2 regions of the Mesorhizobium sp. M0174 genome follow, and region 1 is predicted to be linked to the other one. Evidence: predicted binding sites of a transcription regulator. Region 1 holds the regulator's gene; the other holds the start of a gene.
The links. Region 1 encodes LexA, which represses DNA repair genes until DNA is damaged. Its sites were predicted from a motif close to TGTTCNNNNTGTGTTCNG; they were not measured.

Region 1 (5,429 bases):
GGGCTCGACCCAGGCCGCCGGCCAGCGATCGCTGCCGGCTATGTTGGCGCCGTTGGCATAGGCGTTGTCCCAATCGGCAATATGACGTTCGAACACCCTGCGCCCTCCCTGGCAATATGGCCTTGCAACCTAGCCGCGAGCATCGCGCGGCGCATCATCGCCAGCCTCACGATTCCAGCTCTCGCATCAATCTCAGTGACAGCCGCCTTGATGGCGAAGCGCGCATCCTTCCACGCACCGGTGCGCAGGATGTCCTCAAGCACTTCGACGCCTGCCAGACATCGGCATAGCCGACATAGAGCGGGGTGAAGCCGAAGCGCATGGTCGATGGCGCGCGAAAATCGCCGATCACACCACGTTCGATCAGCGCGCGCATGATCTGGTAGCCATGCTCATGCATGAATGAAATCTGGCTGCCGCGTTTTTCCCCATCGCGCGTGCTTTCGAGCGTGAGGCCGTAAGTGCCGCACTTTGCCTCGACAAGCTCGATGAACAGATCGGCCAGTGCGATGCTCTTCTTGCGCACCGCAGTCATGTCGACATCGTCCCAGATGTCGAGCGCGCCCTTCAGCGTGCGCATCGAAAGGATCGGCTGGGTGCCGCACAGAAACCGGCGGATGCCGGTGCCGGCCGCATAGCCTGGCTCGAAGGCGAAGGGTCGTGCATGGCCCCACCAGCCGGTGAGCGGCTGCTGGATGTCGGAAAGATGCCGCTCAGCCGCATAGATGAAGGCAGGCGCGCCCGGGCCGCCATTCAGATATTTATAGGTGCAGCCAACGGCAAAATCGGCGTTTGCTTTGTCGAGCTCGACTGGCATCGCGCCAGCGGTGTGGCAGAGATCCCAGACGATCATCGCCCCGGCTTCCTGGGCCCTGCGCGTCAGAGCCGGCATGTCGCGCAGTTCGCCCGATTTGTAGTTGACGTGATTGACCAGCACCACGGCGGTGCGATCGTCGATCAGCTCCTCGATGGTCGGCGCGTCGACCCCCGAGAGGCGCAGCAGCGCATCTTTTCGCGTCGAAACCACACCCTCAGCCATGTAGAGGTCTGTCGGAAAACTATCGCCCTCGGCGACGATGGCCTGCCGCTCCGGTCGCATGGCCATGGCCGCGTGCAGCAGCTTGTAGATGTTGACCGACGTCGTGTCGCAGACCACCGTCTGGCCGACCGCGGCACCGATCAGGCGCCCGAGCTGGTCGCCAAGTTCAAGCGGCATGTTGAACCAGCGGGCCGTGTTCCATGCGCGGATGAGATCATGCGACCATTCTTCGGTCGCGGCCTTGCGCAATTCATCGAAGGCGGCACGTGAAGCAGCTCCTAGCGAATTGCCGTCGAGATAGATCACTCCTTGCGGCAACACAAAGCGGTCGCGCATCGCGCGCAGCGGATCCGCGGCATCCATCGCCTTTACGGCCACGAGATCGGGAATTCCCGTCATGATTTGCCTGCTCCCTCAAAAAATCCAACGCAACGCCGGACACGCATCAACTGTTCTTCCATTACCGGGTAGCGCGTAGCAAGGCTCCACCGGCGAGAAGCAGCCTGACCAGGCGGTGGAAACCTGGAGTTAGCCCGAGGTTGGCGTTTTGAGTTCGTTTCGTTCACGGTGCATTGACCAAACCGCACAGTCGATACGGGTTCAATTCCGTGCCCTTTGCCGACCGACGGCCGATGCCAGTGCCGCCTTCAAGGAGGCCAGAACGGCGCAAACGAAAGCAGAATCAAGGGGATGAGGCTCGCGGCGGTGAAAATACGGTACGCCGGTAGGGGACGTCGTTTGTTTCCCGAGCCTTAACGCATTCATTAAACTTTAAACAGTTGCGGAACACAACTGGAACAGATAGTGTCTGTTCTGGGTTTGTTTTCTGATTCTGTTGGGGGTCGCTATGCTGACACGCAAACAACACGAACTGCTTATGTTCATCCACGAAAGGTTGAAGGAAAGCGGTATCCCACCTTCCTTCGACGAGATGAAGGAAGCGCTCGACCTGGCTTCCAAATCCGGAATCCACCGACTGATTACGGCGCTGGAGGAGCGCGGCTTCATTCGCCGTTTGCCCAACCGGGCCCGTGCGCTGGAGGTACTACGCCTGCCTGACTCGATCGCCCCCGGCCTCAATGCGGCACGCAAGTTCTCGCCGAGTGTCATCCAGGGCAGTCTTGGGCAAGGTGCCCCTCGGCAGGGCAAGCCCACATCGTCGCGCGTCCCTGCAGCCGGCAATGACGACGATGTCGTCGCCGCCGTTTCGATCCCGGTAATGGGCCGCATCGCCGCCGGTGTGCCGATCGATGCTATCCAGCACCAGACGCATTCGATTTCGGTGCCGCCGGATATGATCATGGGCGGCGAGCATTATGCGCTCGAGGTCAAAGGCGATTCGATGATCGAGGCTGGCATTTTCGACGGCGACACGGTGATCATCCGCAACGCCGATACGGCGAGCCCCGGTGAGATCGTGGTGGCCTTGGTCGACGAGGAGGAAGCGACGCTGAAGCGGTTCCGCCGCAAGGGCGCCTCGATCGCCCTGGAGGCCGCCAATCCGGCCTACGAGACGCGCATCTTCGGACCAGACAGGGTCAAGGTGCAGGGCAAGCTCGTTGGGCTGATCCGCCGCTACTGAGTTGCGCCCTTGGTGCCGGCTTTTGGATTGTCGGCTCTGCGGTATGGCGGCAGGCCGCGCGCCGCGCGTGAAAATTTCCGCTGCACGTGCCAGGGCCGGTATGATTTTTCGACGGCGAAGCGGATTTCGGCGCGTGTTGCCGCTTGTGGATCGAAATAGACGGCCGCACTTCCCGCGCGCGCCAGTTGCCGTTTGGTGACGACGAGGACCAGCCGGTCGTAGTAGCAGGGATTATGGGCGGTGGCGTCGTCGATGACGATCAAGCTGGCGAAGGCGCAGGCTGGCCGTGCGGTATCGCGGTCCTTGGCTTGCGCAATGATCGCGCCGGATGGATGCCTGGCGAGGCAGAGACCGTCCGTGCAAATGAACGGCATGCCCGGCGGTAGGTCGGCCGGATCGGCAATGTCGAATTGCGGATCGTTCTTTCCAGGTGTTTCCGGCGCGACGATAGCCTCTGATGTGAGCGCGCGTTTCCAGTTGTCGATCGTGAACTCATTCGGGCGTGCCCGGTTGACGGCGAGCTCACCGCTGCCGATCGGCAGCGCGACCAGCCGTGCGTCCTCCGAGATCAATACGTCGGGTACGCGCGTCTGCGTTGTCGTTAGCAAGCCGGCGAGCGCAAAAGGAAGTGCCGCGAGCCGCAACCAGGTCGTCGCCATGCTGGCAATGACGAGGGCGATCGTCACCAAAAGGACAGATCTCAGCGAAATCAGTCCGACCGCATCGATCGGCGAGCGCTCGGAGATCCACCCGGACAGGGCGATCATCGCCGTCAGCCCTTTGCCCATCACGTATAGGAAAGGCCCATCCGCGCCGAACGGCATCGCCAGCGCACTGAGGACGGCGAAGGGCATGACGACCAGTGAGACGATGGGCATGATGGCCAGATTGGCGAACAGGCTGAGCGGCGCCACGCGCTGGAAATGCCATATGGCGAAAAGCGCCGTGGCGCTCCCTGCAATGATCGAGGTCATCGCCAGGCCGCCCATGCCCAGCAGGACCTTTCGCGTGGCGAGGCGTAGCGGCGACCGCCGCGGCGGCGGCGTGGTGGCCCTGCCGGCGCGGTAGTCGGACCAGCCGGCATAGGCGCCGACAAGGGCCGCCGTCGCGGCGAAGGACATCTGGAAGCTCGGACCGACCACCTCGTGCGGCGACACCACGATGACCGCGATGGCCGAGATCGCCAGGTTGCGCATGGTGAGCGCGGCCCGGTCGAACAGCACGGCGATAAGCATCACCGCCAGCATGATGAAGCTGCGTTCGGCCGCTACCACAATGCCGGAAAAGACGAGGTAGGCCGCAATCGAAAAAAGCGCGGCGGCTGCGGCATATTTCTTGACCGGCCGTCGCGATGAGAAGTCGGGAAACAGCGCAAAGGCGCCGCGTAGCAGCGCCATGATGGTGCCGGCGACCAACGCCATATGCAGCCCCGAGATGGAGATGATGTGGTAGATGCCTGTACGCCGCATCGCTTCGTTGATCTCCTCGGGAATGCCGGCGCGCACGCCAACGATCAGCGCAGCAGCAATCTCGCCCTCGGCGCCGCCGATGCGGCTGCGGATATGGTCGGCGATGGATTCGCGCGCGTCTTCGATCGCGGAAGAAAGCCGCGCGGCAAGCGGCATGCTGCCCGAAGCCACGACTTTCGGATTGCCGAGAAAGAAGCCGCTGCCGCCGATACCGGCGAAATAGCTGTCGAAGGAGAAATCATAGCTGTCGGGCCGCACCGGGCCGGTCGGCGGCAGCAGCCGCACATAGCCGGTGATCTCGGAACCAGCGGCCAGCTCAGCCGGTATCTTCATCGCCGAAATGCGGACCCGTTCCGGCATGTAGCGCAGCGTCGGCCTGGCGGTTGAGATCACATCGATTGTCAGTCTGATGCGGCCGCTCGCCATGGGCTCGTACGATACGACACGACCCGTCAGCCGCGTCGAGATTTCGGAACCGAGCATATGCGTCCCGACACGCCAGGTCTCGAACTTGGCGGCAAGCACGCCAAGCGCGCAGAGCAGCGCCACCATGAAGCACAGGCGGGTCCTGGGCCATGACCGCGAGATGACGGCACAAAGGGCCGCGAGGAGCACGATTGCGATCGGCTGCGGAAAGGCCGGCTCCACCGACAGCGCGAAATATACGACCACCCCGCATGCGAGGAACACCGGCACCAGCAGGAAGGCGACGCCACGGTCGAGTTCCAGGCCGGCTGCCGAGGTTACGCTGTTGCGGATGCGGGATGGTGACGGGAGGCGGAAACGCCGGCGTAGGCGCACGATGGGCTCGGACGCAGGCACCGGAACCGTTGCTGGGTCGCTGGCCGGCAGCGACGGAGCATCGAAGCGCGGAGCGGGCAGCAATGCCGATACCGGCAGGGCAGGCGGGGGAGCGGCAAACAGCAAGCGTTCGCTGACGCCGCTACCAGCGTCCTCGCCCTCGCCCGCACCACGGCCTCGCACAGCCATCGGGTCTGCCTCTTGCGCCCTCGACCTCCTATGCTACATGAACGCGCAACGCGCGAAAGTCCGCAAACCCACTTCCTTGGCCCGCCTGAGAGTTCCATGCCCGATAAGGTCGTCACCCGTTTTGCCCCCTCGCCCACCGGTTATCTGCATATTGGCGGCGCGCGCACGGCGCTGTTCAACTGGCTGTATGCCAAGCACACAGGCGGCACGATGCTGCTGCGCATCGAAGACACCGACCGCGAGCGCTCCACCGATGCGGCAACCGCAGCCATTCTCGACGGGCTTTCCTGGCTTGGCCTGACATGGGACGGTGAGCCGGTGTCGCAGTTCGAGCGTGCGCCGCGCCATC
Region 2 (5,429 bases), on a different contig from region 1:
AAAGCCATAGCTCCGGAAGCCGAGCGCGATCAGCCCGTTGTCATGCGGCCAGACGGAGCCGCGTTGATAGGAATGTGGATTGTAGGCCGGGTGATCGGCCGAAAGTGTCCGTATTCCCCAACCGCTCCACATATCCCGACAATTCCCGACCAAAGACAGTGACCGGGGTTGGAAGCGACGCTGAGCACCGGCTTCTTGTCGCCATCCAACGCGAATGCATAGAAGCCGGATGCCTCGTCCCAGAAGACCTGGTTGAATCGATCGAACAAGCTCTTAGCTTTGAGGCGAAGCTGCCCGGCACGATCGCCATCGCCTCTGGCATCGAAGATTTCAGCCATGCGCTGCCAAGCATCATAGACATAGCCTTGCAATTCGCACAGCGCCTTGGGTCCCTTCACCAGGGTGCCATCGGGATAAACCAAAGCGTCACCGGCGTCTTTCCAGCTCTGGTTCTCGTACCCCGCAGCCGAGCGGGTTTCGTATTCCTGGAAACCGTCGCCGTCACGGTCCCCATACTGGTCAATCCAATCCAGGCACTTCTCGGCCGTTGCGATGTGTCGTTCGAGCAGGCTCGGGTCGCCGGTGCAACGCCAAGCGTTGTGGAGCACGATAAGATACAGAGGCGTAGCATCGGCCGTGCCGTAATACGGCGTATGGGGGATCAAATTGAAATGGGCGAGTTCGCCGGTGCGAAGCTCATGCATTATCTTTCCCGGTTCCGCATCGCGGTAGTCGTCGCGTTCGGTGGCCTGAAATCGCCCCAAAACGTCCAAGGCGCCGCGCGAAAAATCTGGGTAGATCAAGCCATTCTGCAGAGAGACTATCAGGCTGTCGCGACCGAACAGGCTTATGAACCAGGGCAGTCCGGCGGCTGGCACGTATTCCAGTTCGTCCGTTCCTTCGATCGGCAGCCGCAGCGCGGCCATGTCTTCGACCGCCTGATGGTAGAAGCGGTGAAATTCGCCATTGGAACAGTTGAACTTCAAGGCGCTGCGTTGCCATCCGGCGAGGCGTTTTGCAGTTTTCGACTCGAGGCATTTGTCAATGCAGACTCGGGGCGCGCGATAGATTGTCTCGCCATTGCCAAAGTCATAGAGAAGGCAAGCATGCCATTTCGCGCCCGGTTCGAGCTTGATATCGAAGCTGATCCGGCCATTGGCATAGACGGGCTTTGAGGCCATTCGGCGGACCTTGACAATGACGTCTCGCTTGAAGTCTCGATTCACGTAGGAGGTACGAAGGCTCGCCGCTCTGGACAGCCATTCCGTGGTAATACGTCCGCGGCGAATGATTGCGTCGGCCTTGACTTCGAAAAGATCGGCAAAGTCGCTGCGCATGGCAACTTCCAAATTGAAGCGCACTGGCATTTGCCCGTGGTTTACGAGTTCAAAGTCCTCATGCAGCCCCCCATCCAAGGCGCGGCCGATTACCAGCCCCAGGCTGCCTGCTGGCACATGGTTCGTTTCGGTCGCGAACTCCTGATTGACCAGATAGATCTTGGCGGCGAAGTAGGCGATGTTTCCGGAATTGAGGAGGTTCCATGCTTGCCCATTGGCAAAGATCTGCCAGCTGGATATCAGGCGTGTGTCAGACGCATATAAGCCGTTATAAGTGGGCCAGGCGATCTGGCCATCCGGTTCGGTGACAAGGAAGCTGCGTCCCTGGTTAATCGCCAGACGCGGCGGTCCGACTGTGATCTCCAGCGTCATTGGTTCAACCGTCACCCGACCGATTTGCATCCATCGGAACAGATTGAACAGCCAATGTCGGCCGCCGCCGCCATCTTCGGCCACGAGAACTCACGTCTGCCTTGAACGCCTGCCCCCAGATTGTCCCGAAATCATGCAGGCAGGCGAACAACGACCCGGTCATCGACGAGCTCGAACAATCTGACCTTCGAGCACATACCCGTGAACAGAGGCGGACAAACCCGCCCCCTCCAGCAGAACTGTCAAGCCTGCTCTGGCGAGCACATCCTCCAGCCGACCCACAACGAGGCGCGGCGGGCCTCACCTCATTCATCACCAGCAGCTGGGTGAAACTGTGAGCCCCCGGCCATTGCGCACGTCTGCTGCTCGCCACCAGGATAGAGCCGGCGATCTGGCATCCTCTAACGCGCGAGCCGGAGAAAGATGGACACGTTCTGGCGAGGTCCGGCGACACTGCAATTTGGTCGCTGCGACGGCACGCGTCCATCCGGAGTTGTCCTCGACCGTCTTTCATCAAAATAATCGCCGGCTTCAGGTGCTTGCGGGCGCCAACCTGCGACGTGCCTTCAGATCAAACTGGTGTATTCTCGGCGACTGTCAACGAGGAGAACGGCATTTGGACGCATTGGTGATGATACACAGACGCCTCTGAGCATCTGAAGCAGTGCAGGCCGTGCCCAGGCCAAAATGGCTTTGACTGGCATGGTGTTGCCACACTGGCGATCTGGGCTATGACGCTGTTCATCCAGCTCGCCGAGCACCGCGATACTCAGGCTGTGCACGCCAAGATGGACGAATTGCTTCGCGCAGTCGTCGATGCCGACAATGAGACGGCGAAGATTGACAATAAAAAACCAAAAGAAATTGAGGCGCAACGACAGCAAAACAGCAATGAAAATGAGCCCAGCCAAGGGACTCACTATATTCCCGGCCGGATCCCTCATGTCCAGAACTCTCATTGTCGTTGGTTCGATCGTAGTTGCCATAGGCCTGTTGTGGCCCTGGTTGTCGCGGGTCGGTCTGGGCAGATTGCCCGGTGACGTCGTGATCCAACGTGAGAACTTCACGTTTTATGCTCCGATCGGCACCGGGATTCTTATCAGCATCGTGCTTTCGTTTGTTCTGTGGCTGCTCTACCGGTAGCGAGGACGGCGAGCCCGCGTCGCCGGAGGAAAAGAACGACGCGGGCCGATCGAAGCTATCCGATCCGGCAGCAAAAAATATAAGGGAAAGAGTTTGCTGCCAGGGCAGACCTTTCCCTGCGCGCCGGTGTTCCATCGCATGAGTAAAAAAGCCCGCCGCACAGTTTGATGCGGCGGGGCCGATCAAGCGCTATTGCACCGGGCGGGGGCTCGGGGTCGGGCACGCCCTGTGCGCGCGGATCACAGGGATTTTAGATTAATCGGCTGCAATACGTCCACCAACCGACGGTTGGACAATACGACGCTTGATTCCGAGAACTTTCCTCAGGGGCAAGATAGTTGCCGGAACTCAGCCTTGGCGCGGCACGTTGCTAAGTCGTTGACCTTCGCAAAGGACGCAAGCAATGGCGAAAGACATATCTCGCGAGGAAGAGCAACGCGGCACCGAAAAAGTTCTCTTCTGGGGCGCTGCAATCGCCCTTGTCCTTTTTGTGTCTCTGGTGACCATCGCCCTCATCGGGACGTCCTGATCTGTTTCGACAGCAGGATTGGACCGGTGGGCGCGAGGTCTTGCCGGGCTGCTAGGCTAGAAGCCGCTCCCATCCGCCGTTTGTCGTCTCGATCCCGAGTCCAGCAGCAACGCGCGGAATTCAGAAATATCAATTGCGCGGGTCACAACTGCAGCAAAACTGTCCCAATCCGAGCCGATCGGCTGTCCTTCTCTGGAGAGGAAAAGCCACGAGAGGACGCTACAGGCCCAACTTCTCCCGCAGCGCATCAATGCGTTTAGAAGCTTCCGCCTTGCTAAGGCCGTCAGCATAGGCGTCAGGCTCGTCGGCCTGTTCGGCCAGAGTTTTCAAATAGGACGCTTGTGCGGGGGTCATTGGATCGTCTCCGCTGACCCAATCTTCCGGGTCCTTTTCGACATTTGCCGACGCCTCGATTTTTGGGTTGTGCCGGTCGACCATGCTCAATCTCCCTTGATGATCACCACAATGAGAATGATCATGATTTGTTCCGCCACCGTGCGGCGTGGGCCAATCGCACAGCTAGGCCGCTCGGCGCCTCACTCAAGATATCGCTAAGTATGGATGAGCCCGCTTCCTCCAATCGATGGATGAAGCCGATCGTGGGCCGGTGCTACTTTGATGCATCGCGCGACTTACCCGACAAGTGCTGGCTCCAGGGGCAAAATATGAGCAAGAGGACTCTCATTGCCATCGCAATCCTCGCGAACAGTGTCGGCTGTGCCGAAGCCAAGGACCGTAAGGTCGAAACCGCGACCCTGGGCACGTACGCCAATTCGAAGAACCTGCCGGTTTGCACCGCGTCGAGCTCAGTCTTCGAAGTCCTCGGTGATAAATGTTTTCTCGTCCCAGGTTCGATGATCTATGGCGACATCGCCGAACTCTCGCAGACAATCACCTTGAGTTGGTAGCCGAAGCAACAGCCTCCCAGCGCAACCTCCATTCTCCGGTATGACGTTGCCCTTGCAGGTGCTGCCGGCGCCCCTGATACTGACCAGCGCAATCTCCAGTCACCACGGGCCTCTCGAAAATTCTTGTGCCGTCCGCACCTGCCGTCGAGCGTGTCGCGCCAACATAGCAGCGCCTCTGCATCGTGTGGGCAACCCAACGCATGCCTTCCGATCCGGAAACTCGCTTGCGCGTTTCATCGTCCATTCGGCAGTGGAAAATTAGGCGGATATGGCAGTGCTCAGATTGGCGGCGCCGTTCTGCGATCCGCTCGGAGAGGGTGGCGGGTATCCGGGCTGGAAACAGACCAACGCCGGCGCAACCTCACCCTGAAACCAAAAGACAATATCCATGACATCCAACAGCTATGCCTCCCAAGGGTCCAAGCGCCTGCAGACATTCACCATGCCAATTTCCCTATCGCCGCTCCGATAATGAGGGCGGCATCAATTTCATGGAGCAAGCTTTGTCGCCAAGGGGTTCCGATGGCCGCGACCAGGCTCGTGCATACCTCGATCACCATCGCCAAGAATGCGAGACGCGGGAGAGGCAAGCCGCTTCATGAACCGGCTGGAAGATCCAAACCCAAAGTGGCTGATGGGTGGGAGCCGCAGTAACGAAGTGTAACCGGGTTGCCACTACAAAAGCTCAAACCGTGCAAGACCGCTGATCGATACGACCTCGATCTTCAACGGTCTTGCCCAAAGGAAGCCGCCGCAATGGAAATCGCCTCGAACGACGACACGAACAGTCATTTGATGAGGTCACGGCGCTTTGCGCCTCTCTTCTGGACGCAGTTCCTGTCCGCCTTCAACGACAATTTCCTCAAAAACACGCTGGTGTTCCTTATTCTGTTCACCCTGGCGGCCGACAAGGCGGCATCACTGGTCACGCTGGCGGGAGCGGTATTCATGGCTCCCTTCCTGCTCTTGTCCGCCCTTGGTGGCGAGATCGCCGACCGGTTCGACAAGGCCCTAATCGCCCGTCGGCTGAAATTCGCCGAGATCGCCGCTGCGGCTGTCGCTGTCGTTGGAATCGCGCTGGCGTCGATCCCGGTGCTGATGATCGCGTTGCTCATGTTCGGCGTCATCTCGGCACTGTTC

Region 2: the regulator LexA is predicted to act here: its motif matches at 3,854-3,871, upstream of NKJ13_RS23055 (DUF3072 domain-containing protein).

What each region holds. Positions count from the first base shown of each region.
Region 1 is NZ_JAMYTB010000006.1:184,334-189,762, reverse strand. Features, by position in the region: gene NKJ13_RS15050 (hormone-sensitive lipase) at 1-96, opposite strand, end outside; partial or broken gene kynU (kynureninase) at 195-1,438, opposite strand; gene lexA (transcriptional repressor LexA) at 1,887-2,621, shown strand; gene NKJ13_RS15035 (ComEC/Rec2 family competence protein) at 2,615-5,080, opposite strand; gene gltX (glutamate--tRNA ligase) at 5,177-5,429, shown strand, end outside.
Region 2 is NZ_JAMYTB010000014.1:41,799-47,227, reverse strand. Features, by position in the region: gene NKJ13_RS31625 (MGH1-like glycoside hydrolase domain-containing protein) at 1-132, opposite strand, end outside; gene NKJ13_RS23075 (amylo-alpha-1,6-glucosidase) at 30-1,793, opposite strand; gene NKJ13_RS23070 (low affinity iron permease family protein) at 2,441-2,749, shown strand; gene NKJ13_RS23065 (DUF2905 domain-containing protein) at 2,652-2,852, shown strand; gene NKJ13_RS23060 (hypothetical protein) at 3,256-3,381, shown strand; gene NKJ13_RS23055 (DUF3072 domain-containing protein) at 3,601-3,819, opposite strand; gene NKJ13_RS23050 (hypothetical protein) at 4,047-4,289, shown strand; gene NKJ13_RS23045 (acyl-[ACP]--phospholipid O-acyltransferase) at 5,046-5,429, shown strand, end outside.